2 linked regions of the Saccharobesus litoralis genome follow. The protein of the gene in region 2 interacts with the protein of the main gene of each other region in a pairwise test. Links are inferred from orthologs where the notes say so. Each region holds a gene or a part of one and is shown on either strand. Other genes may lie near its edges.

Region 1 (3,169 bases), 1.7 Mb from region 2 along the record:
AACCTGATCGCTTTGACTATAGAAGGCGTAGCAGTATAATTAATATGCAGTGGTTGGCTAAACGTGAAAACTTTCTCCGCAGCCACACTCATCTTTAACATTAGGGTTATTAAACTTAAATCCTTCGTTTAATCCCTCTTTAGCAAAGTCAAGTTCAGTACCATCAATAAATGATAGTGATTTAGCATCAACAATGATTTTAACATTATATTGCTCAAACACTTCATCATCAGGATTCAGATCGTCAACAAACTCCAACACGTACGCCATACCTGAACAGCCTGAGGTTTTAACACCTAAACGAAGGCCAATTCCTGAACCACGGTTATCTAAAAAACTTTTAACTCGCGAGGCAGCGACTTCAGTGATGGTGACAGCCATTAACTTAACTTCTCCTGAAAATTTCGGATGGATATTTTAGCGGACAATTAAATTGCCCGCTAATGAATTAATTCTTTGCTTTATAATCTTCAATAGCGGCTTTAATTGCGTCTTCCGCTAAAATAGAGCAGTGAATTTTAACGGGTGGTAACGCAAGCTCTTCTGCAATATCAGTGTTTTTAATTTCAGATGCTTGTTCTAAGGTTTTACCCTTAACCCATTCTGTCACTAAAGAGCTAGAAGCAATAGCTGAACCACAACCGTAAGTTTTAAACTTAGCGTCTTCAATAACACCTTCGTCAGTCACTTTAAGTTGTAATTTCATTACGTCACCACAAGCTGGTGCGCCTACCATACCCGTTGCTACATTCGGATCGTTTTTGTCAAAAGAACCTACATTTCTTGGGTTCTCGTAATGGTCAATAACTTTGTCGCTATAAGCCATGATACATACCTCGCTGGGAAGAGCTGAAGAATCAGCTCGCAATCAACTATTATTAATTGATTGAAAATTAACTTTTAAAAACAATCCGTTGCCATTGCCTTAATTAAGGCTTAGTGGTGAACCCATTCAACACTTTTTAAATCTACGCCATCTTTAAACATGTCCCAAAGTGGCGACATTTCACGTAGTTTACCAATTGACTCATTAATCACTTTAACAGCGTAATCGACTTCTTCTTCAGTTGAAAAACGACCAAAGCTAAAACGAATTGAGCTATGTGCAAGTTCGTCATCTAAACCTAAAGCACGTAAAACATATGAAGGTTCTAAACTGGCTGATGTACAAGCAGAGCCACTAGAAACCGCCATGTCTTTCAACGCCATAATTAACGACTCGCCTTCAACAAAGTTGAAACTAATGTTTAGGTTACCCGCAACGCGTTGCTCTAAATCGCCATTAACGTAGACTTCTTCCATGTCTTTAACACCGTTCCATAAACGGTTACGCAAAGCTAATAAACGTGCGTTTTCTTCAGCCATTTCTTCTTTAGCAATACGGAAAGCTTCACCCATACCGACAATTTGGTGAGTTGGTAACGTGCCTGAACGCATACCACGCTCATGACCACCACCATGGGTTTGTGCTTCAAGACGAATACGTGGTTTACGACGCACGTATAAAGCACCAATACCTTTAGGACCATAAATTTTATGGGCTGAGAACGACATTAAATCAACTTTCAATGTTTGTAAGTCAATTTCAACTTTACCTGCTGATTGAGCTGCATCGACATGGAATACAATTTTACGCGAACGACATAACTCACCAATCGCTGCGATATCTTGAATAACACCAATTTCGTTATTAACGTGCATTACACTAATTAATACAGTGTCTTCACGGATAGCATTTTCTAACGCGTTTAAATCAACTAAGCCGTTTTGCTGAACATCCAAGTAAGTCACTTCAAAACCAACGCGCTCTAATTCACGACAAGTATCTAAAACGGCTTTGTGTTCAGTTTTAACGGTAATGATGTGCTTGCCTTTCTTCTTGTAGAAATTAGCTGCACCTTTGATGGCTAGGTTGTTAGATTCAGTTGCACCTGATGTCCAAACAATCTCACGCGGATCAGCATTGACTAATGCTGCTACATTTGAACGAGCAATATCTACCGCTTCTTCTGCTTGCCAACCAAAACGGTGTGAACGTGAAGCAGGATTACCAAACTGACCATCCATCGTCAGGAACTGCATCATTTTTTCTGCAACTCTTGGGTCCACTGGCGTCGTTGCCGAATAGTCGAAGTAAATTGGTAATTTCATTAATGTCTCCGTATGAGCCTAAACTCGAAAGTCTAAGTCGATTTCGTCAATCGAGGCTTTGCCTAACGCAAAGGCCGAATGTGTAGTTTTCTTACGATTTTGTCGCTCAGCAACTTCTTTGACTTCTTGCTTTGCGACTAATTCGTCAAGTGTAATTTCGTTTAAAAACGCTGCAATACGATCACTCAACTCAGTCCATAAACTGTGAGTTAAACAGCGAGCCCCACCCTGACAATCAGAATTGCCACTACAGCGGGTTGCGTCAACTGATTCGTCTACTGCAACAATAATTTTGCCAATTGATATATCATCAAGCTCGTAACCTAGGCGATAACCACCACCGGGCCCGCGCACGCTTGTTACTAGGCCTTGCTTACGCAACCGAGAAAACAATTGTTCAAGATAAGAAAGAGAAATTCCCTGACGCTCTGAGATATCAGCTAAAGGAACTGGGCCTTGCTTTGAATGCAATGCCACATCAAGCATTGCTGTTACGGCGTAACGGCCTTTTGAAGTAAGTCTCATGCAGATTCTCCGAGGGTTTAACTGTAATAAATTTTCACATAACCCAGTAAAACAGTCAAGTATAAAACCTAGTAAATTACTCAGGTATTATCCTCTTATACGCCTGTTTTAAATTTGCGGATCAAATCTTTCATGCTCTGTCTTACGTTCTTCTGCTGCATCTTGCTCAGCTTTAATAAACTCAGGGCTTTCTACTTTAATATCTGGTAATTTTTCATCGCACACGTCACCACCCATGCGATTAACCTCTGAACACAGTTCTGCTAATTTGCTATCCATCGAGTGAACATGGTCCAACAAATTACCAATAACTTTTGCAACAGGGTCTTGGCTATTAGCGCTAACACCGTAGGCATCAAAGCCTAACTTTTTGGCTATTGCTTCGCGCTTTTCATCTTTATCTTTGGCGACAATACGTGCTGGAATGCCGACCACAGTCGCGCCTTCAGGTACTTCTTTTACAACAACTGAATTTGAGCCTATTTTGGCATTA
Region 2 (3,241 bases):
AACTATCGATAACCTTAACAGTAGCGTCGTTAATATATCCGGTATGGTTGAGGTGATTAGTTCCGTTTCGGAACAAACTAATTTGTTAGCGTTAAACGCGGCGATAGAAGCGGCAAGGGCAGGAGATCAAGGGCGTGGATTTACAGTTGTTGCAGAAGAAGTACGTAATTTGGCCTTTCGTACTCAAGAATCGACCGAAGAAATTTCAGGTAATGTGAATGCCTTGCAGCAGGGGGCTAAGGAAGCTTACAACGTGATTGAATTAGGTAAGCAGCGGGCGATGGATGCAGTGGGTTCGGCTGAAAATATCACTGCAGTTTTAAAAAGTATCGTCAACAACATGCGTTCAATCGATACGGTAACTGAAACCGTATCCAGTGCGGCGAATGAACAAAACTATGTGATCCGAGAGATAAATAGCAATATTTGTCGAATTGATGAACAAGCGACTGAAAATGTGGTTGGGGCTCAGCAAATTGCTAGTTCCGCCAACCAATTGGCTGAAATAGCCAACAGTATGCATGATATTGTTTTAGCCTATAAGGTGAAGTAAGAATAGAGAATGGATAATAGCGAAAGGGGATAAATCAAATAGGGTTTTAGAGAGAAATAGAAACTCTATTTTACGTCCAGAGTTGTTACTAATAAGCACTGAGTCAATATTATTAATAATAATATTCCTCCCCCCCAAACTTGAATGCAGAGGATTGCGGTTTCGCCAACATTGCTCCAAATGTAATGGCGACAGAGTAGCAAGGAAGCCACTCTTTTCTTTTTAAATTTTTGTTCTCATAACCTGTGAAGTACTTGATGAGCGTATTGAGTCTGTGCCTGATGTTTGCGGCGCTTCAAACGTGTCATCATAAATAAAGTTGATATCCTCACCGTGACCTTGCCAACTAAAGCCGTTAAAGAATATATCAAACCAGCGATCATCATTGATCAGCGACAGTTTGTCAGAGTGTTTTTTGTGAGTGATCATCTCGACCTCCATTTACACATTAGCTACGAGCTTATCTTGTGTGGTATTTAACCAATTAGATAAGGCAAGAGTAATGAGTTAAGGTGACACTTGAATGAATCTGTTCTGATTGCTACTAGCAATTTTGTAGTATAAACGGGGTCACTAAGACATTACTCTTAGCTTAAGTTTAATGGATGTGTATCGGCAAAAAATCAGTCAAAAGCGCTATTGCTGTAGGATATTTCCGCTACTCTTGACAGCTACCAACCATTGTTAAATAAAGGTATAGTCAAAGCGATCAGGTTTTAGGGGAAGCCGTCAAGCTTCGAGACCCCATGAGCATATGCTCTATTATGTGATTGGGGCGAGTAAGCGCCGACAATGAACCATAAGACCTGAGCGAGAAGACTATATCTATTGTTGGGTCTTTTGTTACTTGGCATTAACTTGAATCTTGTACTTTGCTTGGCTGTCGAAGGAATAAAAAGTTTAGCAAGATAATTGAATAATGTTTTGCCAACTTGGCGCTAGCTAGAATCAAAGTCCTTTACGGATCAGGTACAAATAGGGTTTTTGGGTTGTTTGGCTTGCGATGAGAGTGTGATCCATAAAGCGACAAAAACTAGGGATGTCTCGGGTGGTTGAAGGATCATCTGCTGTGACTAATAGGGTTTGACCTTCTGCTAATTTACGCATGTTGACTCGCACCATCATTACTGGCTCAGGACAACGTAAGCCCATGGCATCTAATTGTTGATCTGCATTAGCAAAGTCCGACATCTTATCATCTCATTTAAAGCGAAGCCGGTTATTTTAATTAACTGATTATGTGATGCAAGCAGAGCGTTAAAAACCCAGCTGTAAATTTAGGTACAGTGAACGACCTGCACGCTGTGGTAAGGCATTAATTCGAGTATTGGCAATATCAGGTTGATACACGGTATTGGCTTGCAATAAGTTATCAATAAACAAGCTTATATCGGCCGAGTTAAACCTTTGGCTAGTTGTGAGTGACGACAATTGCCAATTGGCTTTTAGTGTTAGGTGGTGGTAAGCCCCAGTATTGTTATTAATTACACGGGTGTTGGGATTAAATTGTTCCGCTTTGGGTTGAGCGCTTAACCATGTATTAAATAAACCTAATGACAGTGTATCGTTATAGCTGTGATGGATCCCTATTTTGATCATATGCTTGGGCGTTTTTTGTATTTGTGCAATACCTCTATGATCTTGATTGGACTGATAGCTCCAAGAGCCAGTATAGTAAGTCTGTTTGCTGGCTTCATACGACATTTCTAATTCGCCTCCATCCACTTTTAAGGCGGCTTTGTTGGAAAAACTAAAAGGAGGTGGTGAACCAGGTGTTAATTCAGGCCCTAGAGCGTCTTCATATTCAGTATTAAACCATGCGGCGGCAACACGAAGGTTATGCAATTGATAAATTAACTGCATCTCCGCGGTTGTGACTTTTTCTGGCTTTAAATTGGGATTGCCAACAAGGGTTGGTGATTGCAGTGCTAGCTCGGCACCATAAGGCGAACGAAACGCTTCTGTCCATAATAACTTTAGATGCCAATCGGTATGTAAGTGCCAATTTAACGCGAGTTTAGATGAAAAATCAGAATCACGACTTACTTGATTGGCATGGGTCATATTGGCTATATCATTATAATGCTGGCCAAGAGTCAGGGTTAAATCTTGAGTAATAGCACTGGTTAGTTGGTAGTACGCTGACCACCATTTTAAATCCCAGAATGCGCTTAAGTTGGGGTTGCCTAAATCGTCACCTTTTAACCTGTGATAAGTCGCCCCTGCAGTAAGTTGACTCGATGAGTTGAGTTGACCTGTAGTGCTCACTTCTAGCAGGGTGTTATGCCCGTCAATATCTATCCCTCCATCAGCTGTGTGGCGTTTGTGGTGGTTTAAAGTGAGGTGGGTGGCTAGCTGCCAGTCTTGATTAATCGCCTGCTCATAGCCTAAATCTAACATTTGATGATGTTTGTCGTAAGTTGTGGCAGGCCAATGTTGCACAAAACCAGAACTGATAATCACTTCATCTACTTGGCTGATAAAATAGCTGAGATTAAAGTTTTTATAGTTTAGTGCAAAGCGCCCGCCGAAATCACGATGAGCATAGTTAACTGAATCGCGAATATCGTTTTGATCCGTCGTGGTGTAATCCCAACCATTAGAGTCTAACCATTTTAAATTGGCGGACAGGTTGAGATCACCTTGTTGGTAGCCATAGGCCCCTTCAAGTAATTGCGTCGCAAAGCT

Evidence for each region.
Region 1: the proteins of tusA (region 2) and C2869_RS13980 interact in binary tests that used the Escherichia coli proteins (3 or more experiments, as listed by UniProt). The link is inferred for Saccharobesus litoralis from one-to-one orthologs.

Annotation. Positions count from the first base shown.
Region 1 is NZ_CP026604.1:3,885,584-3,888,752, reverse strand. Bases 45-2,879 are described here. They hold C2869_RS13980 (IscS subfamily cysteine desulfurase), read right to left. Parts: upstream 2,152-2,879; coding sequence 937-2,151; downstream 45-936. Other genes in these bases: cysE (serine O-acetyltransferase), read right to left, coding at 2,785-2,879; iscR (Fe-S cluster assembly transcriptional regulator IscR), read right to left, coding at 2,170-2,676; iscU (Fe-S cluster assembly scaffold IscU), read right to left, coding at 449-826; iscA (iron-sulfur cluster assembly protein IscA), read right to left, coding at 58-381. Also shown: more of cysE, read right to left, coding at 2,880-3,169. UniProt on the Escherichia coli protein: Master enzyme that delivers sulfur to a number of partners involved in Fe-S cluster assembly, tRNA modification or cofactor biosynthesis. Catalyzes the removal of elemental sulfur from cysteine to produce alanine.
Region 2 is NZ_CP026604.1:5,561,519-5,564,759, reverse strand. The notes cover bases 124-3,030. They hold tusA (sulfurtransferase TusA), read right to left. Parts: upstream 1,745-3,030; coding sequence 1,502-1,744; downstream 124-1,501. Other genes in these bases: C2869_RS21315 (TonB-dependent receptor plug domain-containing protein), read right to left, coding at 1,811-3,030; C2869_RS21325 (hypothetical protein), read right to left, coding at 776-982; C2869_RS21330 (methyl-accepting chemotaxis protein), read left to right, coding at 124-553. Also shown: more of C2869_RS21330, read left to right, coding at 1-123; more of C2869_RS21315, read right to left, coding at 3,031-3,241. UniProt on the Escherichia coli protein: Sulfur carrier protein involved in sulfur trafficking in the cell. Part of a sulfur-relay system required for 2-thiolation during synthesis of 2-thiouridine of the modified wobble base 5-methylaminomethyl-2-thiouridine (mnm(5)s(2)U) in tRNA.